3 regions of the Kribbella sp. NPDC056951 genome follow, and region 2 is predicted to be linked to each of the others. Evidence: riboswitches for the same ligand, from Rfam matches in the RefSeq annotation. Region 2 holds a riboswitch; each other region holds the start of a gene.

Region 1 (7,781 bases), on a different contig from region 2:
CGATGATCGACGACGCCGTCGTCGAGGCCGCCTGCTCGGTCAGCCCCTGGGACGTCGCAATGCCGGACCGCTACAAACCGCTGCTGACCGAGGCGATGCGCGGCGCAGTCCCCGACGAGTTCCGCCTTCGCCGGACCAAGTCGGAGTACAGCGCCGATGTGTACGCCGGAGTTCGCCGGATGCGACCGCAGTTGCTGGAACTGTGCGACGACCTGGAGTTGGCCCGACGCGGTCTGGTCGACGCGGACCGATTGCGCGACCTGGTGATCCGGCCGCCGCAGTCGTCGTTCGCGTTCATGCCGTTGATCAGCACGCTCGCCGTCGAGTCCTGGCTGCGAACCGTCGACGGCCGCTCGGCCCGGAAGAACGAACAACTGACCCGCCAAGGAGGTCTGGGATGACGTACACGCTGGCGCCCGGGATGAGTTGGACCGACACCGACGAAGGAATGGTGTTGCTGAACGAGAAGTCCGGTAGCTACCTGACCCTCAACCGCACCGGAGCGACGGTGCTGCACGGGATTCTCGACGGCAAGAGCCCGGATGAACTGATCACCACGCTGCAGGCGTCGTACCCGGATGCGTCCGAGCGGATCGCCGCCGACGTCGGTCAGCTGATGACGTCGTTCCAGCAGGCGGGGGTGCTGCGGCCATGACGATGCCGGTGACGTTGGAACACGGCATCCCGGTCGGCCGCTGGGACCGGCTGCTCGGCCGGATCTGCGTCGCGGCGGCCTTCGGGCTCATCAGACTGCGGCCGGCGACCCTGCGCCGCGTGATGTCGACCGTCCGGATCGGCGCGCGACCGGCGACCGAGACCGATGCGTACGCCGCTCGGTCGGCCGTCGTCGCGGTGAGTGTGACGTGCGCGGGCCAGGGCTGCCTGCCGCGATCGGTGGCGACCGCGTTGCGCTGCCGGCTGTCCGGGACCTGGCCGCACTGGTGCACCGGCGCACTGACCGAACCGTTCCGCGCCCACGCGTGGGTCGAGGCCGACGGACAGCCGGTCGGCGAACTCGCCGACGTCAAGCACTTCCGCAAGCTGATCGAGGTACCACCGCGGGGAGGTCGCCATGACTGAGTTCGTCGCCGTGGCCGCGCGCGCCTTCCTGGCCTTGGTCTTCGTGACCGCGTTCGTCGGGAAAACCCTGACCAAGAACGGGTTTCGCGGCTTCGCCCAGTCGGTGCAAGGGCTGGCTCGGCTGGAGTCCGCGCGGTCTGCCGCGATCCTCGCCTGGATCGTCGTCGGCGGTGAAGGACTGGCCGCTGCGTTGCTGGTCTCGCCGTTTGCGCCACGGCTCGGGTTCGTGATCGGCGGGCTGATGCTGCTGCTGTTCACCGGTGTGGTGATCCGCTCGGTCCGGGCCGGCATCTTCGCCGAGTGCCGCTGCTTCGGTGGCCGGGGCGCGATCATGAGTACGGCGATGGTCGGGCGCAACCTGGTCTTCCTCGCGATCGCGGTCGTCGGCGCCGTCGTACCGGTCGCTCCGGTCCTGGGCAATCTGCCACTGGCGCTGCCCGCGCTCGCGTCCGGGCTGCTGCTCGCGTACCTCGTCATCCGCTACTACGACGACTTCGTCCGGCTGCTGTTGCGTCGGCATGCGACGGCGTGAGCGGCCGTGATCGAGGTCGAGCAACTGAGCAAGCGGTACGGCGACACACTCGCGCTCTCGTCGGTCGATCTGTCGGTCGGGGCGGGGCAGGTGCTCGGGCTCATCGGTCACAACGGCGCCGGTAAGACGACGCTGGTCGAGATCCTCGCGACGTTGGTGCGCCCGTCGGCCGGTACGGCGCGAGTCGCCGGCGCGGATGTCATCCGCTCGCCCGGCCGCGTCCGGCGCGCGATCGGGCTGACCGGGCAGTTCGCCACCGTCGACGACACGCTGTCCGGGTTGGGGAACCTGGTTCTGCTCGCCCGGCTTAGCGGGACCGGTCGGCGAGCCGCGCGAGTGCGGGCCGATGAACTGCTCGAACAGTTCGGCCTCACGCACGCGGCGGATCGGCGGGTCCGGACGTACTCCGGCGGCATGCGGCGGCGGCTCGACCTCGCGGCGAGCCTTGTCACCGCTCCCGCCGTGCTGTTCCTCGACGAGCCGACCACCGGACTCGACCCGACCAGTCGGCGGGCTGTCTGGGACCAGGTCGCCCAACTCGCGGGGCTCGGGACGACGGTCCTGCTGACCACCCAGTACCTGGACGAGGCGGACCAACTCTCCGACCGGATCGTCGTACTGGCTGGTGGACGCGTTGTCGCCGGTGGGACGCCGGCGGACCTGAAACAGCAGGTGGGCCGGCGAGCCATCGTGGTGCAGTTGCCACCCGATGCCCCGGCCGCTGCGGTCGTCGAGCATCTCGCCGGGCGCGGGCTGGATGTTGCCCAGCGCAACGAATTCACCCTGACCGTGGTGGACGCGTCGTCGGCGACGATCGTCCAGGTGGTCCGCGCACTCGATGATCTCGGGATCGAGGCCGAACGTCTCGAAGTCGCCGAACCGAGTCTCGACGACGTCTTCGCGACACTGGGGGAGGCCCGATGACCGTCATGACCGCACCCCGGGCTCAGCCAGCCTTGCGGACGCGGACACAGTCGGCAAGCGTCGCGACCCAAATCATCGCGCTGTCAGGCCGGTCCCTGCGCGGCGTCGTCTTCGAACCGCGCACGTTGATCGTGACGCTGCTCGGCCCGATCCTGCTCGTGAGCGTGCTCAGTCAGCTGCTCGGCAGCCTGTCCACGACCCTCAGCTTCCCAAGCGGCACCCGGTACGTCGACTTCGTCGTACCGGCGATCATGATCACCACCGCACTGCAGTCGGCGCTCGGCCTGATCATCAGTCTGCTCCAGGACATGCGCAACGGGCTGATCAACCGGCTGCGGACGATGGCGATCTGGCCGGGTTCGGTACTCGTCGCGCACAGCCTGGCCGGCCTGGTCCGGATGGTCTTGCAACTCACGGTGCTGTCTATCTTCGCCGCGGTCGTGCTCGGATTCGACCCACCGGGCGGCATCCTCGGTACGGCGGCCGCCGTGGTCGTCTCGACCGCGGTCAGTACCGGCCTCGGCTGGATCTTCATCGCGCTGGCGTGCCAACTCCGCCATACCGAACTCGTGCAGGCCATCTCTGGGACTGTGACGTTTCCCCTCATCGTCGCCTCGAATGCCTTCGTTCCCGAGGCAGGTCTGCCCACTTGGCTGCGTCACGTCGCTGCCTTCAATCCCGTGTCGCACAGCATCACCGCCGCCCGCGAATTGGTACTCGGGCACGCTCCCGTCGGCCAACTGCTCGCCGCGCTCGCCGGTGCCGCCGTCATCACGGTCATCGGCGCCACCGTGGCGATCCGGGGCCTCAGCCGCCCTGGCTGAGGCCCCTCCGACCTACTCGGCGCGAACCTCGCGAGCAGCCGCGACCAGATTCTGCAGGGAGTCGCGAACCTCAGGCCAGCCGCGCGTCTTCAAGCCGCAGTCCGGGTTGACCCAGAGCCGTGCCGCTGGAATCGCGTCCAGTCCCTTGTGCAGCAGGGACGCGACTTCCGGCGTACCGGGGACTCTGGGGGAGTGGATGTCGTAGACGCCCGGACCGACCCCGCGCGGGTAGCCGGCCTCGCCGAGCTCATGCGCGACCTGCATATGCGAGCGGGCTGCCTCGAGGCTTGCGACATCGGCATCCATCTCGTCGAGCGCGTTGAGGATGTCGCCGAACTCGACGTAGCACATGTGCGTGTGGATCTGCGTGTCCGCGCGCACGCCGCTCGTGGTCAGCCGGAAGACCTCAGTACCCCAGTTCAGGTAGGCGGCGCGATCGGCCTGCCGCAGCGGCAATGTCTCGCGCAGTGCAGGCTCGTCGACCTGGATGACCGCAGCTCCGGCCCGCTCGAGATCGACCACCTCGTCGCGCAGCGCCAGCGCGACCTGACGAGCGGTCTCGCTGCGCGGCTGATCGTCGCGGACGAATGACCAGGCCAGCATCGTGACCGGTCCAGTGAGCATGCCCTTGACCGGACGGTCGGTCTGCAGTTGCGCGTAGGCCCACCAGCGGACAGTCATCGGCGTCGGCCGGGAGATGTCGCCGACGAGCACCGGCGGCCGGACATAGCGGGTACCGTACGACTGGACCCAGCCGTGCTGAGTGGCGACGTACCCGTCGAGCTGTTCGGCGAAGTACTGCACCATGTCGTTGCGCTCGGGTTCGCCGTGGACCAGAACGTCGAGCCCGGCCTTCTCCTGGAACGCGAGGACCTCGCGGATCTCGGCTCCGATCACCTCGTCGTACTGCGCCTCGTCGATGCGGCCCGCGCGCAGGTCGGCCCGGGCGGTTCGCAGCTCGGTCGTCTGCGGGAACGATCCGACCGTTGTCGTCGGCAACAACGGCAGCTCGAGCCGCTTCTGCTGGGCTGCACTGCGTTCCTCGTACGACGCCGCCCGGCCACTGTCGTCAGCCGTCACACCGGCGACGCGGGCGCGCACGGCCGGGTTGTTCGTCAACGCCGAGTTCGCCCTGGACTCGAGCGCGGCTCGGTTGGTCTCGAGTTCGGCCGCGATCGACTCGGTGCCTTCGGTGATGCCGCGAGCCAGTGTGGCGATCTCGGCGGTCTTCTGTCGAGCGAACGCGAGCCAGCGGGAGACCTCCGGATCGAGGTCCGCGTCAGCCGCGACATCGAGCGGGACATGCAGGAGCGAGCAGGACGAGCTGACCTCGACCTGGTCGACCAATCCGAGCAGAACGGCCAGTGTGGACAGCGATTTGGGCAGATCGTTCAGCCAGACGTTACGGCCGTTGACGACACCCGCGACGAGGCGCTTCGACCGGATCTCGGGGACGGCTGCGAGGTCGTCGAGGTTGGCCGCGGCCGGTCCGGTGAAGTCGATGGCCAGGCCCTCGACCGGCGACTTCGCCAGCACCGGCAGTGCGTCGCCGAGCCGGTCGAAGTACGACGCGACCAGGAGCTTCGGGCGATCCAGGAGGCCGCCCAGTTCGCCGTACGCGCTCGTGGTTGCAGTCAGCTCATCCGCGGTCCGGTCCTGCACCAGAGCCGGCTCATCCAGCTGCACCCACTCCGCTCCGGCGGCACGCAGGTCGGCCAGGACCTCGGCGTACACAGGAAGGATCTTGTCGAGGAGCGACAGCGGTTCGAAGTCGATGCCGGGCGCGGGTTTGGCGAGGAGGAGATAGGTGATCGGTCCTACGAGGACCGGGCGGGCCTTGAATCCGAGCGCGAGTGCTTCGCGCAGTTCGGCGACCTGCTTGGTGGAGTCGGCGGCGAACGTGGTGTCCGGGCCGAGCTCCGGGACCAGGTAGTGGTAGTTCGTGTCGAACCACTTGGTCATCTCGAGCGGCGCGACCTCCTGGGTACCGCGCGCCATCGCGAAGTAGCCGTCCAGCGCGTCGGCGTCCACTGCGGCACGGTGCCGCGCGGGGATCGCGCCGAGCAGGACGGACGTGTCCAGGACATGGTCGTAGTACGAGAAGTCGCCGGTCGGAACCTCGTCGATCCCGGCGTCCGCGAGCTGCTGCCAGTTCGATCGGCGCAGGTCGGCTGCGATCTGCCGGAGGGCGTCGGCGGTGACCGTGCCTTTCCAGTAGCCCTCGATGGCTTTCTTCAGCTCCCGGTTCGGGCCTTGCCGGGGGTAGCCGTGCACGGTGGTCAAGCGTCTCTCCTTAGCGAGCGAGCCTGTCTTGAGGACCACAGGGCTTGGAGAAAGGCGGCACACGTACGCCGGCCCTCCCACGAGGCCTTGCGATCACCGCCGTACGACGGGCGCACAGCGGGCGGCTGGCAGGTCTTCGGACTCGTGGGCACGTCCGGCGAACCGGACACCTACTGACCGTCGCTTCCCAGACCGTGAGGTCCAGTGCGTATGACGGTGGTCGTTCCCACTTACCGCTGCGGGGCAGTCCCGGATTCACACCGGGTTCCCTCTTGCGACGTCCTGACCGGCTGCCAGGACGAACCAGCTACCCGATCAGCCTACGCACTCGCGGGAGGTTCCGGCCCTGTGATCCACACCCTAGGAATTTAGTAGGACATCCAGCTACTTTGGCGCACCGTGAGCAACGTCGAAGAATCCCCGGTCCTCGCGCACGTGGACGGTCACGCCGGTCATCTGGTGCTGAACCGGCCGCGCGCGATCAACGCGCTCACCCACGAGATGGTCACGATCATCCGCCGGGTGCTCGACGAGTGGGCCGCGGATCCCGCCGTACAGACCGTCGTACTGACCGGCAGCGGTGACCGCGGTCTGTGTGCGGGCGGCGACATCGTCTCGATCTACCACGACGGGATCGCCGGCGGTACGGCGTCGACGGCGTTCTGGGCGGACGAGTACCGGCTCAATGCGGAGATCGCGGAGTACCCGAAACCGTTCGTCGCGGTGATGGACGGGATCGTGCTCGGCGGCGGCATCGGGCTGTCGGCGCACGCGAGTATCCGGGTCGTCACCGAGCGGTCGAAGCTCGGCATGCCGGAGACCGGGATCGGCTTCTTCCCCGATGTCGGCGGCACCTACCTGCTGTCGCGCGCACCGGGGGAGCTGGGCACGCACCTCGCGCTGACGGCCGGGTTGGTCGGCGCGGGTGATGCGATCGCGGTGGGTCTCGCCGATTGGTATGTGCCGAGCGATCGGTTGCCGGATCTCCTTACTGCACTGGCTTCTCAGGACGCGGCGACCGCGGTGGCCTCGTTTGCCGATCCGGTTCCGGAGTCTGGGTTGATCGGTGACCGCGAGTGGATCGACGAGGCCTACGAGGGCGACGACCTGGTGAAGATCTACAGCCGGTTGGCGGATGCCGACGTACCGGCTGCGCGGGAGGCCGCCGTGGTGCTGCTGACGAAGTCGCCGACCTCTTTGAAGGTGACGCTCCGCGCGCTGCGGGCCGCGGCCGATCTGCCGTCGCTGCCGGCTGCACTGGAGCAGGAGTACCGGTTGTCGGTGCGGCTCCACGGTTCGCACGACTTCCTTGAAGGTGTGCGGGCGCAGGTGATCGACAAGGACCGCAACCCGCGGTGGTCACCGGCCACCTTCGACGGCGTCAGCGACGAATCCATCACCGCCCACTTCGCCACTCTCGGCGACGCCGAGCTCGGGCTCACCGACGCGTCGAGCTAGCCGTCCGCGCTCGCGGCCGCGCGGATGGCGGCGGCCAGGCGAGCAACGGGCTCAGGTACCGGGCGGGGGAGCCGTGCCAGCAGGATGCGGCGTTGCTCCTCGGGGCCGCCTTGTACGGCGATGATCCGGACGCCCGGTGGGAGGGCGAAGGTCAGGGCGGCGGGGGCAGTGGTGATGCCGCAGCCGGCGGCGACCAGGTGGAGTTTGGCCAGCCAGTCGCGCGCGGTGTGGACGACCTGGGGGCGCTCGTCGAGACCCGGCCAGACGCCCATGTACTGCTCGCCGCCCGGACCGGCGATCCAGCGCTGACCACGGAGATCCTCGATGTCGACGACGTCGGCGTGGGCGAGCGGATGCGTGCTGGGGACCGCGATCCGGAGACTGCGTTCGGAGAGCGTGTGCAGCTCCAGCGCGGGCGATTCGGCATCGGGCGCGCGGAACGGCGGCGCTGAGGCCAGGAGTGCGAGGTCGATGGTGCCTGCGCGTAGTGCGCGGACCAGGGCCGGAGTACTGCCTTCACGGCTGATGACCGTGATGCCGGGGTGCGTCTCGCGGAGTGCCGCGAGTGCGCGGGGTACCAGGAAGACGCCCGCCGTCGCGAACCAGCCGAGCCGGACCGTGCCGAGCTCTTCCGGGATCCCGGCCAGCTCACGAGCGGCCGCATCGACCTGATCGATCGC
Region 2 (7,781 bases):
CGACGGCGGTGCTGTCGCCGTTGTCGGTGGAGATCCAGCGCGACAGACCCATCCGCGGTCCGCGGGTGTCATCGACGTACTTGTAGACGAGCGTGCCGTTGTCGCGGCTGAGCACGTTGAGCTGCCGCTCCTGGATGCTGCGCTCGCGGTCGCTCACCTGACGGTCCGGGGACTTGCTGCTGCCGCGGGTGTCGAACCGGATCTGCCAGACGCCGGTCGGGTCCAGGAACCGCGGCCGCTGGCCGTCCTGGGTGACCTTCCACGTCGAGGGGACCTCGGCGGAGACCGGGTTCTTCTCGGTGCCGAAGGTCTGCGCCGTGTACTGCAGGCTGTCGGCCTGAAGGCCGTCGCCGCGGGGCGTCGTGGTCGGAGGCGTCTGACTGGTCACGACCTTGTTCGACTGCTTGTCGTCACCGTTGCCGTTGATCGCCAGCACTGTGCCGAAGACTGCAACGCCGACGGTCATCCCCGCCAGCGTCATCAGCAGTGCCTGGTGCCTGGGCGTGAGCATCCCGACCTCGCTTCCGTTTCTCAGGCTTGATTATCGACTACGAAGGGGGCGCGATCACAATTGACGCGTACGCTGGCTCGTCGTGAGCACGCCCTTTGATCAGGCCCTGGAGCGGTACGACGCGGGCACGGCCGAGCGGCCCGACCTGAAACTGCTGACGAAGGAGTTGCTGAAACTCCTGGTGGCCAAAGCGCCCGGACATGCGGTCGAGGTCCGCGTCCCGCCGTACGGCGCTGTGCAGTGCATCGAGGGTCCGCGACACACCCGCGGTACGCCGGGCGCGGTGGTCGAGTTGCCGGCCGAGTTGTGGATCGAGCTCGCCCTCGGCCGAACCACCTGGCCCGAGGCGCGTAGTACCGGGAAGCTCCGGGCGAGTGGAGAGCGCACCGATCTCAGTGCATTGTTGCCCTTGGTAACCAGTTGATGACTGGCCGGATTCTTGCTGAGCATAAAGGTGCCGCGACACCCCGCCCCGGGTGCCGCGGCTACCAGTAAAGACGCTTCGAGAAGCCAGAAAGTTCACTCACCGAAGAAAATCGGCGGAAAACTTTCTCAGCGACCGGCGGTGTTGGTGCGCCAGACCACCGTGCGGCCGTTCACGATCTGGAGGTCGCCGCTGTTCTGCAGCACCAGGACCGAGCCCTTGCGGGTGGTCTTGCTGGCCCACAGCGGCTTCTTGGCGGCGCTGTAGACGACCAGGTTGCCGTCACCCTGCATGGCCACGAAGGCGCCCTTGCTCTGGGTCTTGGTGCTCCACAGCGGGGTCTTGCCCTTGTAGAGGACGAAGTTTCCGTCACCCTGCATGTACGCCCGGTAGGTGCGGTTCACCGACGTCATGAACTCCGGGTACTTCAGCACGCGGTTCATCCCGAGCGTGCCGACCACCATGTAGCGGCTCCAGTTCGGCTTGTTCCGGGTGTTGTAGATCACCAGGTTGTTGTCGTTCTGGACGATCAGCCGGGCGTTCGGGCTGGTGCCGGTGTTGCTCTGCCAGACGATGGTCTTGCCGGAGACGACGGTCAGGTTGCCGTTCTTCTGCATCACCAGGACCGAGGCCTTGCGGTTGGTCGCGGTCGACCACAGCGCGGTCTTGCCCTTGTAGAGCACCGCGTTGCCGTCGGACTGCATGAGGAAGGTGTACTGGCCGTTCTTGGAGCGGATGTAGTTGCCGGCCTTCAGCTTCTGGCCCGGCAGAAGCACGTCCGAGACCGCAGCGGCCTTGGTGACCGCGGTGGGTGCGGTGACGGTGCTGGTCGTGGCCTGGGCGGCCACGGGCGCAAGCAGGGTGGCACCGGCGGCGGCCCCCGCGGCGAGGGTGGCGAACACCTTGGTGCGTACCGACTTGGTCGAGATCATCCGGTTTCTCCGTCTGTCCTGGGGATATTCAGGGAGATTGACGCCGAGGGCAACCAATCGGTTCCACGGTAGGGAGAAAAGGGTTCTTCGCCCGGGGCGATCTGCTGACAGGATGTGCCGGTGGCAGCAAGTTTCCGAACGCGGCTGGCCCGGCTGCGTGTCGACCTGACTCCGTGGCGTAGTTCGCGAGACTTCCGGATCCTGATGGTCTCCGGCTCGGTCTTCTTTCTCGGCAGCATGTTCGGGTACGTCGCCCTGCCGTATCAGCTGTATTCGCTGACCCACTCGAACTTCGCGGTCGGCGCGATGGGCCTGGTCAACATCGTTCCGCTGGTCGTCTTCGGCCTGTACGGCGGCGCGCTCGCCGATCACGTGGATCGGCGAAAGATGCTCATCTTCACCGGGATGGCGCAGGTCGCGGTGTGCGCCGTACTGCTCAGCAACGCGCTGTTGAGCAACCCGCAGGTCTGGATCATCTACGTCTGTGGCGCGCTGAACGCGATCGCCGCCTCACTGCAGCGGCCGAGCCGCGACGCGCTGTTCCCGCGCGTGGTGAAGCACTCCGAGCTGCCAGCCGCGGTGGCGCTGAACGCCCTGACCATGCAGGCCGGTCAGCTGGTTGGCCCCGCGCTGGGCGGTGTGCTGGTCGGTACGGCGGGGATCAGCTGGGCGTTCGGTATCGAGCTGGCCGGGTTGTCGATCGCAACCCTCATGTACTTGCGACTCAAGCCGTACCGGGTCGGCGAGCACTCCCAACCACCGAGTCTGCGCGTCATCGGCCAGGGCATCGCGTACGCCGCGCGCCGCAAGGACCTGCTCGGCACGTACGTCGTCGACATGGTCGGGATGTTCATGGCGATGCCGATCGTGCTGTTCCCGGCGTTCGCCACCGAAGTGCTGAAGGAACCGAAGCTGCTCGGTGCGCTCTACAGCGCGGAGGCGGTCGGCGCGCTGATCGCGACCCTGACCAGCGGCTGGAGCCGCCGCGTCCATCACCATGGCCGGGCTGTCGTGATGGCAGCCGCCTGCTGGGGTGCGGCGATCGGAATCGCCGGTCTGGCGCCGAATATCTGGTTCGCGCTTGTCTTCCTTGCGTTTGCCGGTGCTGCGGACATGGTCTCCGGCCTGTTCCGTTCGGTGATCTGGAACCAGACGATCCCGGACGAGATGCGCGGCCGGCTGGCCGGAATCGAGATGCTGTCCTACATGCTCGGCCCGCTCGGTGGCCAGGCCCGGTCGGGTCTGGTCGCCGACCTGACCAGCGTCCGGACGTCGATCGTCAGCGGCGGCATCCTCTGCGTGGCCGGCGTCGCAGCCACCGGCGCCGCCCTACGCGACTTCTGGCGGTACGACGCTCGCACCGACGAGCACGCGGTGCGCGAACGCGATCTCCGGGCCGCGGCCGAGGCGGACGAAGCGTAGGCTTTGGCGCACTATGCGTATCCTGCCGCTCGCTTTTGTCGCAGTGCTCGCCAGTGCGTGTGGGGGACCCGGGCAGGAGACCGCGCCGAGCGTGCCGCCGCTCGTGTCGATCAGCACGACTCCCACTCAGACACCATCGTCAACTCCGTCGAGTACACCGCCGACCGCGAAGGTGGCCGACACGTTGTGTGTTCGGATGGACCAACCGCTGGTGCAGGCGACACTCGCCGTACCGGTCGTGCAGATTCAACCCAAGGCACCGCCGGCCGACTTCGGCGTACCGGCGACGTATGACACGTGTCAGCTCGGTCTGAGCACCAGTCCGAACGGACCGGTGCTGCGGGTCGGGGTGTCAGTGCAGGCGGCGACCAAGGCGACGCTGGCTGCCGCGCAGAAGGCGTACAAGGGGAAGCCCGCGGTTGTCGGTGCGGGCGGCTTCGGAAACGACACATCGGTGGTGTTCCTGTTCGACGGTCGCCTGTACAAGGTCTCGGGACCGAAAGCCACGCTCGCGAAGTACGTCGTACTGGGGCAGGAGGTGGTTCGGCAGGCGCCCGGGCTGCCCGAGGCGGAGCCGTTGATCACTCGGTCGGAGTGTGAGCGTGGCTCGTCGGCTGCGGCGAAGGTGATGGGGGCGCCCGCGTCGATCCGCCGGGACGGTCAGACCGAGCTCGGGGACCTGGTCTGCGGGTGGGTTTCCGCGAACAGCGTGCTGTCCTCGTCAGTACGGCGTACTCCGAACGCGGTCGCGTTGATGACCGCGATCCGGAAGACACCGACTGCGCAGGCGATCCCGCTCGGTGACGAGGGTTACGTGGACACCGCGACCGGGCGGACCACGATCCGGCTCGGCGACAACAAGCTGGTCGACCTGGTGCCGTTGCCGGCGCGGGCGGTCAACCCGGACACGATGACCCAGTTCGCGCTCGCGATGCTCTCGCAGTACCGCTGAACCTGCGACTCAGTCGCCGGTGTTACTGTGGCGGCGCCGTGGTGCTCGGGAAGCCGGTGTGATGCCGGAGCGGCCCTCGCCACTGTGATCGGGAGTTCACCGGCAGTCCCTCTTGAGGGAGGTCACTGGCCCTGTGCTGGGAAGACCAGGCCGGTGGATGCAGTCCCGTCAGCCAGGAGACCGGCCACGGCATGTGATCCGTCCACGAGGTGCTGGAGGAGCGGTCCTGTGCTGCGCAAATCCGTTGTCCCTGTCCTGCTTTTGAGCCTGCTCGCCGGTTGTGGCACGTCCACCGCGGCCAGGCCGCACGGATCGATCATCACCGTGCAGAACTGCGGGATCGACGTCACCGTCAGCGGTCCGCCGAAGCGGGTGTTCGCGGCGTACCAACCGGCCATCGAGATGGCGCATGCGCTGGGCATCTCCGATCGCCTGGTCGGTACGGCGTACCTGGATGCCGAGGTGCTTCCGGAGTACGCGAGCGCGCAGACCAAGGCGAAGTACTACAAGAACCTGCCCAGCCGCGAAGAGCTGCTCGCGGCGAACCCGGATTTCGTGCTGTCCGGGTTCAACGACGTGTTCAGCGTCGGTGGTGGCAGCGACGAGAGCTTCGGGAGCCGCAAGAGCTTGGGCGAGCTCGGGGTCCAGACGTGGATCTTCAGCCCGCTCTGCCCGACCGCGGACGGTAAGGGCGACGAGGCGATCGACCCGGCCAGCGTCACGATGGACAACGTGTACGCCGACCTGCGCGACCTCGGCAAGCTGTTCCGGGTCCAGGATCGGGCCGAGGCGGTGATCGCCGATCAGCAGAAGCGGATCGCCGCGGTCGCGGCGAAGGTGAAGAGCGCGCCGAAGCCGACCGTCGCGATTCTGCGACCCGGGATGGAGGGTGGTGGATTGACCGTCTCCGGCGGGCCGGACTTCGGGACCGTGCTGATCAAGCAGGCCGGTGGGGTGAACGTCTTCGCCGACCTGACCGCCAAGCGGAACGTGAAGATCGGCGTCGAGGAGCTGATCAAGCGCAATCCCGACTACATCCTGATCAGCGGGTGCTGCGATGCCGCGTTGACGCCGGCCTCGACACAGCCCGAGGTGGACAAGATCCTCGCGAACCCGGCGTTCCAGAACCTGAAGGCGGTACGCAACAAGCACGTCGTACCGTGGCTGTTCGCGAACCACTCGGCCGGTGTGCGTGGTGCTTACACGACCGAGGACATCGCCAAGACGATTCACGCTGACCTGTTCAAATGAGGTGGCGAGCGGCCGGACTGCTCCTGTGCGTCGCTGTGCTCGCGGTCTCGGTCCTGCTGTCGCTGAGTATCGGGAACCAGTATTTCGGGGCGCATGACGTCTACCTGGCGCTGGCGAACTTCAGCGGCAGCGACAACGACCGGGTGATCCGCTATCTGCGGCTGCCGCGAACCGGTGCGGGGTTGTTGGCCGGTGCGGCGCTGGGTCTGGCGGGTGCGTTGATGCAGGGCGTGACGCGGAATCCGCTGGCGGATCCGGGGATTCTCGGGGTGAACGCCGGGGCGGCGCTGGCCGTGGTCGGGGCGATCGGAATGCTGGGCGTGCAGAGCCTGACCGGGTACGTGTGGTTTGCGATGGGCGGAGCGTTGGTGGCGACCGTGGTGGTCTACCTGGTTGGCGCGATCGGGCGGGGTGGTGCGACGCCAGTGAAGCTCGCGCTGGCGGGCGCGGCGATCTCCGCGCTGTTGGGGTCGGTGACCTCCGCGATCACGTTGCTCGATCTGTCGACGTTGAACGAATTCCGCTTCTGGGTGGTCGGATCGCTGACCCTGGCGACCGGTCCGGTGATCGGTCAGGCGGTGCCGTTCATTGCTGTGGGCATCGTTCTGGCGTTGGTTCTCGGGCGGTCGCTCAATCAGCTTGCGCTGGGTGATGAGCTGGCTCGGTCGTTGGGTACGCGGGTGACGTTGGTGCGGGTGTTGGCCGGTCTGGCGGTCGTGGTTCTTGCTGGTACGGCGACTGCGATCGCTGGGCCAATCGGGTTCCTGGGGCTCGCCGTACCGCATGTCGCGCGGACACTCGTTGGTGCGGATTATCGGTGGATTCTGCCGTGGTCGATGGTGCTGGCGCCCGCCGTACTGTTGCTTGCGGATGTTGTCGGGCGGTTGGTGGCTCGGCCGGATGAGCTGCAGGTCGGGATCATCACGGCGGTCATTGGCGCGCCGGTGTTCATTGCGCTGGTTCGTCGTCGCCGGTTGGCTGCGCTGTGAAGACACTGCGGGTTGGTCCGGTCTCGACGCGGGTGGATGTCTCCAGTGCGGTCTGGTCGTCTGTTGCTTGGGTGCTGACGCTGGCGGTCGGAGCGCTCTCGCTGACCCGGGGTGACTATCAGATCCCGCTGGCGTTGGTGCTCGAGACGCTTGCTGGCAACGGCACGCTGATCCTCAACGACATCGTGGTCAACAACCGGCTACCCCGAGTCCTGGTGGGGATAGGAGTCGGTACGGCGTTCGCCGTGTCGGGGGCGATCTTCCAGCGGCTCGCTCGCAATCCGCTGGTGAGTCCGGACCTGATCGGGGTCAACGCCGGGGCCGCGCTGGTCGCCGTACTGATGATCACTGTGCTGGGTAGTGGATGGATTCCGGGTGGTGCGCTGCTGGGGTCGTTGCTTGCGGCAACCGCTGTCTATCTGCTCGCGTACCGCGATGGGGTTTCCGGGTATCGGCTCGTTCTCGTCGGGATCGGCGTGACGGCGATCATCGGCTCGGCCACCGCCTATCTGCTGACGTTGGCCGATATCTACACGGCGAAGAGCGCATCGCAGTGGCTGGCCGGGAGTCTCGCCGGGCGCACGTGGTCGCACGCCGTACTGATCGGCGCCGCGCTCGTCATCCTGTTGCCGATGGCAATCGCCGGTGCTCGGCAACTCCGGTTGCTGGAACTCGGCGACGACCTCGCTCGGACACTGTCCGGTCGCGTCGAGCTGTCCCGGGCGATGCTGATTCTGATCGGGGTTGCCCTTGCTGCGTTGGCGACTGCGGCCGCGGGGCCAATCGCCTTCGTCGCTCTGGTGGCGCCGCAATTGGCTCGCCGGTTGGTGGCCGAGCGCGTTGCCGGGTTGCTGATGGCCGGTGCTCTTGGCGCTTTGCTGGTGGTGGCTTCCGACTTGCTCGCCCGAGAGATCTTCGCGCCGACGCAGTTGCCGGTCGGAATCGTGACTGCGTTCCTGGGAGCGCCGTACCTGCTCATCCTGATGGCCCGCGCCAACCGCATCGGCCGAGGAGGCTGACATGACCGAACTCCGGGCAGACCAACTGACACTCGCGTACGACGGTCGTGCCGTCGTACACGAACTGTCGGTGCTGATCCCGCGGCAGCAGATCACCGTCATCGTCGGCGCCAACGCCAGCGGCAAATCCACCCTGCTCCGCGGACTCGCCCGCCTGCTCACCCCGCGCGGCGGAGCCGTCTACCTAGACGACGTCAACCTGGCCAAAGTCGGTGCCGCCCAACTGGCAACCCAGCTCGGCATGCTCCCGCAACAACCAGTCGCGCCCGAGGGCATCACCG
Region 3 (7,781 bases), on a different contig from region 2:
AGATCGTCGAAACCGAGGGCATGTTCGCGCGCATCGCCGTACTGCTCAACCCGTACGACGTCCGCCGCCTCGCACTCTGCCTTGAGTCGAGCACGCTGGAGATCGTCGTCGCCGGCACTGGCTTCGACGCCGGCCGGGTCGCCGCCCGCCTCGAGAAGGTGATCGGCGTCCTGGAGGTCACCGTCAGCTGAGTTTTGCCAAGAAGGTTTACTAATCGTTGTCTCCTGGGTAGCTTCGTGAGCGCGCCCCAACCGCCCCCAGGAGGCTGCCATGACTCGACTACGCCCACTTCTCGTCACTGTCGCCCTGAGCCTGATCGCGAGTACCGCCGTACTGTTCGCCGCCCCGCCGAGCACAGCGGCGCCGGCCGCCTTCAAACATCCCGGTGTGCTCGTCAACAAAGCGCAACTCGACTTCGCCCGCCAGCAGGTTCAGTCCGGCGCCCAGCCGCAGACGGCGGCGTACAACGCGATGAAGAGCAGCTCGTACGGCGCTCTGTCGTACACCCCGAAACCTCGCGCGATCGTCGAATGCGGTTCGAACTCGAACCCGAACAACGGCTGTTCCGACGAACGCAACGACGCGCTCGCGGCGTACACGCACGCGTTGCTCTGGTACTTCACCAACGACGACCGCTACGCCAAGAAGGCGATCCAGATCATGGACGCGTGGTCCGCCGTACTGCAGGACCACACCAACTCGAACGCACCCCTGCAGACCGGCTGGTCCGGCGCGTCGTTCTCGCGAACCGGTGAACTGATCAAACACACGTACGGCGGCTCGTGGGCCCAGCGAGCGCGGTTCGAGAACATGCTGCGCACCGTGTATCTGCCCGAGGTCCGCAACGGCGCCGGCTGCAAGAACGGCAACTGGGAACTGATCATGACCGACGCCGCGATCGGAATCGCGGTCTTCCTCGACGACAAGGCCGCGTTCGACAAGGCGGTCAGCATCTGGCGCGGCCGGCTGCCCGGTTACGTCTACCAGACCACGGACGGCGCCTGGCCGAAGGCTCCGTCCACCTGCGGTTCGAAGGACACCCGCGAGGAGATCGTCGCCTACTGGCAAGGCCAGTCCACGTTCTCGAACGGCCTCGCCCAAGAGACCTGCCGCGACTTCGGCCACACCGGCTGGGGACTCACCGCCGCCACCCACGTCGCCGAAACCGCCTGGCACCAAGGCGTCAACCTGTACGGCGAAGCCGGCAAACGACTCACCGACGGCTACTACTTCCACACCCGCTACGAAACCGGCACCGCCGTACCGTCCAACCTCTGCGGCGGAACCGTGAAGCTCGGCCTAGGCGCAGTCAGCGAAATCGTCTACAACCACTACCACAACCGCCTCGGCCAGCAGATGCCCACCACGCTCGCCTACACCGAGTCCAAACGCCCAGCCGGCGCCAACTACTTCTTCGCCTGGGAAACCCTCACCCACGCCAACAACCCCCGCTAACCCCATCCGAACCGCGGAGTGAATCGCCCACCTTGGGCCCCCACCAACCATCCACAACCCCCCTCGGTGGCTGAGGGGTGCTCAAGGTGGTTTCGACGCGGGACCTTGGGCACGGATCAGTCATTTAGGCGGCGCTTGAATGGTTGAGCGGTGCTCAAGGTGTGGGGGGTGGGAACGGCGAACCGCCGCCGCCTGACGGGGAGTCGGGCGACGGCGGTTCGGTTGTGCGTGCTGGCTAGTCCCAGCTGAGGCCGCTGGAGGACTGGTATTCGATGACTCGGGTCTCGAAGAAGTTCTTTTCCTTCTTGAGGTCCATGACTTCGGACATCCAGCCGAACGGGTTGCGGGTCTCGCCGAAGATCGGGGCGATGCCGATCTGTTCGGCGCGGCGGTCGGTGATGAAGTGCATGTACTGCTCGCAGAGGTCAGCGGTCAGGCCGAGCATGCCGTTGGGCATCGTGGAGCGGCCGTAGGCGACCTCGAGTTCGCAGGCCTCGGTGAGCATCTGGCGGACCTCGGCCTGGAAGGCTTCGGTCCACAGGTGCGGGTTCTCCTGCTTGATCTGGTTGATGCAGTCGATGCCGAAGTTCAGGTGGATCGACTCGTCGCGCAGGATGTACTGGTACTGCTCGGCGATGCCGACCATCTTGTTCCGGCGGCCGAGCGACAGGATCTGCGCGAAGCCGGTGTAGAACCACATACCTTCGAAGACCACGTAGAACGCGATCAGGTCGCGCAGGAACGCGGTGTCGGACTCCGGCGTACCGGTCTTGAAGTCTGGGTCCTCCAGGTGCTGGGTGTACTTCAGGGCCCAGGCGTCCTTGTCGGAGATCGACGGCACCTCGCGGTACATGTTGAACAGCTCGCCCTCGTCGAGACCGAGCGACGTACAGATGTACTGGAAGGTGTGCGTGTGCACGGCCTCCTCGAACGCCTGGCGCAGCAGGTACTGCCGGCACTCGGGGTTGGTGAGCTGGCGGTAGACGGCCAGGACGATGTTGTTCGCGACCAGGGACTCCGCGGTGGCGAAGAAGCCGAGGTTGCGCTTCAGCATCAGCCGCTCGTCGTCGGTGAGGCCGTCCTTGCTCTTCCACAGCGAGATGTCGGCCTGCATGGAGACCTCGGTCGGCATCCAGTGGTTGTTGCAGCCGGCCAGATACTTCTCCCAGGCCCACTTGTACTTCAACGGGAGCAGTTGGTTCACGTCGGCCCGCGCGTTGATCATCGCCTTGTCGGAGACGTCGATGCGGGAGGCGCCGACGGCGATCGAGCCAAGTCCGGTCGCGTTGTCGGTGGTCGTCACTGGCAGGCCTCGCAGTCAGGGTCTTCGAGGGAGCAGACTGCTCCGGTTGGTTCGGGCAGTGGAGCGTTGTCGATCGCCGACGGTGCGGTGACCGGCACTGCCGTCGGCACGGTGGCGGAGACGGCGTTCAGCTTGCCGTCGGTGCCCTTCAGTGTCGACTTCTCCACATGGGTCTTCGACTGCGAACGCAGGTAGTACGTCGTCTTCAGCCCGTAGCGCCACGCGTTCCGGTAGAGCTCGTCGAGCGCCTTGCCGGACGGAGAAGCCATGTACAGGTTGAGCGACTGCGCCTGGTCGATCCACTTCTGCCGGCGCGACGCGGCCTTGATCAGCCACAGCGGCTCGATCTCGAACGCGGTCGCGTACAGCTCGCGGAGGTCGGCCGGGACCCGGTCGATGTTCTCCAGGATGCCGTCGTGGTACTTGAGGTCGGAGACCATCACCTGGTCCCACAGACCGCGTGCCTTCAGATCGTTGACCAGGTACGGGTTGGCGACGGTGAACTCACCGGACATGTTCGACTTCACGAACAGGTTGCTGTACGCCGGTTCGATCGACTGGCTGACCCCGCAGATGTTGGAGATCGTCGCGGTCGGCGCGATCGCCATCACGTTGGAGTTCCGCATGCCGTCGCGCAGCACCTTGGTCCGCAGGGCATCCCAGTCGAGCGTCTTGGCGTCGTCGAGGATCACGTCACCGTTGCGGGCCGACCGCAGCAGCTCCAGCGAGTCGATCGGCAACACACCCTGGCTCCACAGCGAACCGTCGTACGTCGAGTAGCGGCCGCGCTCGGCGGCGAGATCGCTGGACGCCTCGATCGCGTGGTAGCTGATGGCTTCCATCGAGCTGTCGGCGAACGCGACGGCCGCGTCCGACGAGTACGGGATGCGCAGTGAGAAGAGCGCGTCCGCGAAACCCATCAGGCCGAGGCCGACCGGGCGGTGCCGCTGGTTGGCGCGCTCCGACTCCGGCGTCGTGTAGAAGTTCACGTCGATGACGTTGTCGAGCATCCGGACCGCGGTCTTCACCGTGTCGCGGAGCAGGTCGGCGTCGAGGCCCGTCTCGGTCAGGTGCGCGACCAGGTTGACCGAACCCAGGTTGCAGACCGCGGTCTCGTCGACCGTCGTGTTCAGCGTGATCTCGGTGCACAGGTTCGACGAGTGGACGACACCGTTGTGCTGCTGCGGCGAGCGCAGATTGCACGGGTCCTTGAAGGTGATCCACGGGTGGCCGGTCTCGAACAGCACAGTCAGCATCCGGCGCCACAGGTCGAGCGCGCGGACCCGGCGGAACATCCGGATCTCACCGCGGTCGGCGGCCGCCTCGTACTTCTCGTACGCCGTCTTGAACGCCGCGCCGAACAGATCGTGCAGATCCGGCACCTCGTCCGGCGAGAACAGCGTCCACTGACCGTCCGCCTCGACCCGCTGCAGGAACAGGTCCGGCACCCAGTTGGCCGTGTTCATGTCGTGCGTCCGGCGACGCTCGTCACCGGTGTTCTTGCGCAGATCGAGGAACTCCTCGATATCCATATGCCAGGTCTCGAGATACGCGCACACCGCGCCCTTCCGCCGGCCGCCTTGGTTCACTGCTACGGCCGTGTCGTTCGCGACCTTCAGGAACGGTACGACGCCTTGCGATTCACCGTTGGTGCCGCGGATCTTGGCGCCGATTCCGCGGACCGGGGTCCAGTCGTTGCCCAGGCCGCCGGAGTACTTGGCGAGCAGGGCGTTGTTGCGGATCCCGGCGAAGATGCCGGCCAGGTCGTCGTCCACCGTGGTGAGGAAGCACGAGCTCAGCTGCGGTCGCGTCGTACCGGAGTTGAACAGGGTCGGGGTCGACGACATGAAGCGGAACGAGCTGAGCAGTTCGTAGAACTGGATCGCGCGGCCCTCGCGGTCCTCCTCGCGCAGTGCCATCCCCATCGCGACCCGCAGGAAGAACGCCTGCGGCAGCTCGAACCGGGTCTTGTCGATGTGCAGCAGGTAGCGGTCGTACAGCGTCTGCAGACCGAGGAAGGCGAAGTCCAGGTCGCGCTCAGGGCGGATTGCCGCGGACAGCCGGTCCAGGTCGAAGGTGGCCAGCTCGGGGTCGAGCAGCCCGGCCTCGATCCCGGTCGCGATGTAGCGCGGGAAGTATTCGGCGTACGCCGTGGCCATGTCGGCCTGGCTGGCCTGCCGCGGCTCGCCGTGTACTCGGCCGAGCGCCTCGCGGCGGATCTGGTCCAGCAGTAGGCGGGACGCGGCATAGCTGTACTGCGGCTCGGTCTCGACGTACGACCGGGCCGCCATCACGAGAGCCAGCTCGACCTCGTGCTGGGCGATCCCGTCGTAACAGGACCCGATCGTCTCGTTCAGGATCTGCTCGGGGTCGACGGAGTCCAGCCCGGCGGCGGCCTCGGCGACGATCACGCGCAGCCGGTCGACGTCGAGCGGAACGCGGGTCCCGTCGGCCTGGCGGACCGACACGACCGGCTTGGTGGTGGCCAGCTCAGCCGGGTCGGCAGGGGTGCGGGCCTTGGTCCGCTCCTCGCGGTACAGCACGTAGGCCCGGGCGACCTGATGCTCTCCCGCGCGCATCAGAGCCAGCTCGACCTGGTCCTGGATGTCCTCGACCTGGACGCTACGCCGCGCGTCACCGCGACTGGTCAGGGCCTCGACGACCCGGCCGGTCAGGTCGGTGACCAGGTCGCGGACCCGGTGGGTGGCGCCGGCGTCGTTACCCTCGACGGCCAGGAACGCCTTCGTGACGGCGACCGAGATCTTGGTCGCGTCGAACACAGTGTTACTGCCGTCGCGGCGGACGACGGTCAGTTGGTTCCCGTGGCCGGCCTCGTCGGCCGCCGATCGGGATGTGGAAGCGATGGTCACAGAAGCTCTTCTCTCCCTACGCGTGCGAAGGACCGCGACCAGAAGGCATGAGCGCATGACGGGACGGACAGCACCGGCCGGAAAACTGTCGTCTCGCCCTGCGACCCACCCTCGAGGTCTCGGACCGCGCGCACCGGCGGTGCACGCGCCGGCGACAGGTATCCGGACTCGCGGCCGCCCCACTACGACAGGACGTCCGCTCACCGTTGCGGGGCAGCTCCGGACTCGCACCGGATTCCCCTGACCGCCAGCTCGACAGACTTTAGGGCAGCCGCTAGATCTAGTGGTAGCGACACGCCGCATGTCGCACATGTTGTGGTCCTCACGCCGTGACGCCATACAGATCCTGTAACGTCATGATCTCTGATCCGTGATGGATGAGCTCGCGATTGAGCCGTAACACCACGTGCCCGAACGGCTCCTCGGCATCCAGTGCCGTCGCCTGACTGAGCCCCACCGTGGCCACCTGCTCCTCCGGCAACGACGCGATCCCGTCCTGCCAGGCCTCCACCCAATGCGTCAGCCAGGCGACCGCATCCCGCGCGTTCCCGTGCAACGTGATGTCGCCTCGCCCCTGCTCCTTGGGTCCGAACGTCCACTCCCACCGCTCGAAGAACGTCTCGGTCAGATGCGCGATCAACCACGCGATCGTCCGCGGCCCCCGATGATCAGGCTCGTCCGGCCACTGCGCCACCCACTCGCCGGACCCCAATGACCGATAGTGACTCGGATAGTGCCGCCGTACGACGGTCAGTGCCGCATCGCCCGGCTGCCAGAAGTACTGCTCGTCCGTCAACTGTGCCAGCCGCGCGGACAGCACCATCCAGCTGAACCCCAACTGCCCTCGCACCATCGCCATGGCGGAGGGCTGCTGCAAGATGTCCCACTCGAACATGTGTTCGAATGTAACAGACCTACACGGTGATTTGCGAGCCCACGATGACGACCTGTTCGCGGGGGAGGTGGAAGTACTCGGCGGCGTCGGCGGTGATCGCGGTGGTGGCGAGGAAGATGCGTTTGCGCCAGCGGGGCATGCCGCTGGTGTCGCCGAGTTTGAGCTCGATGGCGGAGAGGAAGTAGGAGGTGTCGTCGGGGTCGACGGTGAGTTCGGTGCTCTGGGCGGCGGCGCGTTCGAGGATCTCGGGGACGTTGGCGGACTCGACGTAGCCGAGGCGGGCGGTGACGTGGATGATGCCGTCGTCGGTGTAGCCGAGGTCGTCGACCAGGATGCGCTCGGGTTCGGGGACGTGCGGGACGGTGACGGTCTCGATCGAGAGGATGACCACGTTCTTGTGCAGGACGTGGTTGTGCTCGACGTTGGCGCGCATCGCCAGCGGGACGGTGGTGTTGCCGCGGTTCAGGAAGACCGCCGTACCGTCGACGCGGGTGATCGGGCGCTCGTGCAGGGTGTCGATGAACTCGCGCAGTTGGCCCTCTTCGCGTTCGCGCTTGGCGGTGACGAGTTGGCGGCCTTGCTGCCAGGTGGTCAGGACGAGGAAGACGCTGACCGCGATCAGCAGCGGCAGCCAGGCGCCGTGCACGAATTTGGTCAGGTTCGCGCCCAGGAAGAGCAGCTCGACCGTGAGGAAGATGGCGGCGCCGAGGAGGACCAGCCACAACGGCTTCTGCCACTGCTTCCGGACGATGTAGAAGAACAGCAGCGAGTTGATGACGATCGTGCCGGTGACCGCCATCCCGAAGGCGAAGGCCAGTGCGGCCGAGGTCTCGAACGCGAAGACGAGAGTCAGTACGGCGATCATCAGCGCCCAGTTGACCCACGGGACGTAGATCTGGCCGGCCGTCTCGGTCGAGGTGTACTGGATCCGCAGCCGCGGCAGGTAGCCGAGCTGGACGGCCTGGTGGGCGACCGAGAACGCGCCGGTGATGACCGCCTGGGAGGCGATCACGGTCGCGGCCGTCGCCAGGATCACCATCGGGATCCGGCCCCACTCGGGGACCAGCAGGAAGAACGGGCTGGTGAATCCGTTCGGGTCCTCCAGCACCAGCGCGCCCTGGCCGAGATAGCTCAGGATGCAGGCCGGGAAGACGAGGAACAGCCAGGCCCGCGTGATCGGCTGACGGCCGAAGTGCGCGAGGTCGGCGTACAGGGCCTCGGCGCCGGTGATCGCCAGTACGACGGCCGCGAGCGCGAA

What was found. Region 2 has a riboswitch for cobalamin ahead of ACFTSF_RS03445 (ABC transporter substrate-binding protein). Riboswitches for the same ligand answer to the same signal wherever they lie in the genome.
Region 1: linked by a shared signal. The riboswitch ahead of metE (5-methyltetrahydropteroyltriglutamate--homocysteine S-methyltransferase) and the one ahead of ACFTSF_RS03445 (ABC transporter substrate-binding protein) in region 2 are both predicted to bind cobalamin.
Region 3: linked by a shared signal. The riboswitch ahead of ACFTSF_RS24300 (ribonucleoside-diphosphate reductase subunit alpha) and the one ahead of ACFTSF_RS03445 (ABC transporter substrate-binding protein) in region 2 are both predicted to bind cobalamin.

The regions. Positions count from the first base shown of each region.
Region 1 is NZ_JBHUQZ010000005.1:80,653-88,433, reverse strand. It holds gene ACFTSF_RS21290 (asparagine synthase-related protein) at 1-401, shown strand, start outside; gene ACFTSF_RS21285 (lasso peptide biosynthesis PqqD family chaperone) at 398-655, shown strand; gene ACFTSF_RS21280 (lasso peptide biosynthesis B2 protein) at 652-1,080, shown strand; gene ACFTSF_RS21275 (MauE/DoxX family redox-associated membrane protein) at 1,073-1,612, shown strand; gene ACFTSF_RS21270 (ATP-binding cassette domain-containing protein) at 1,619-2,536, shown strand; gene ACFTSF_RS21265 (ABC transporter permease) at 2,533-3,360, shown strand; gene metE (5-methyltetrahydropteroyltriglutamate--homocysteine S-methyltransferase) at 3,373-5,634, opposite strand; cobalamin riboswitch at 5,753-5,966, opposite strand; gene ACFTSF_RS21255 (enoyl-CoA hydratase/isomerase family protein) at 6,043-7,101, shown strand; gene ACFTSF_RS21250 (LysR family transcriptional regulator) at 7,098-7,781, opposite strand, start outside.
Region 2 is NZ_JBHUQZ010000001.1:718,689-726,469, forward strand. It holds gene ACFTSF_RS03420 (hypothetical protein) at 1-511, opposite strand, end outside; gene ACFTSF_RS03425 (sterol carrier family protein) at 594-935, shown strand; gene ACFTSF_RS03430 (hypothetical protein) at 1,064-1,867, opposite strand; gene ACFTSF_RS03435 (MFS transporter) at 1,988-3,289, shown strand; gene ACFTSF_RS03440 (hypothetical protein) at 3,486-4,241, shown strand; cobalamin riboswitch at 4,264-4,445, shown strand; gene ACFTSF_RS03445 (ABC transporter substrate-binding protein) at 4,470-5,492, shown strand; gene ACFTSF_RS03450 (FecCD family ABC transporter permease) at 5,489-6,481, shown strand; gene ACFTSF_RS03455 (FecCD family ABC transporter permease) at 6,478-7,500, shown strand; gene ACFTSF_RS03460 (ABC transporter ATP-binding protein) at 7,502-7,781, shown strand, end outside.
Region 3 is NZ_JBHUQZ010000006.1:207,048-214,828, reverse strand. It holds gene ACFTSF_RS24315 (hypothetical protein) at 1-191, shown strand, start outside; gene ACFTSF_RS24310 (alginate lyase family protein) at 271-1,455, shown strand; gene ACFTSF_RS24305 (ribonucleotide-diphosphate reductase subunit beta) at 1,691-2,764, opposite strand; gene ACFTSF_RS24300 (ribonucleoside-diphosphate reductase subunit alpha) at 2,755-5,628, opposite strand; cobalamin riboswitch at 5,764-5,919, opposite strand; gene ACFTSF_RS24295 (DinB family protein) at 5,951-6,523, opposite strand; gene ACFTSF_RS24290 (potassium transporter Kup) at 6,543-7,781, opposite strand, start outside.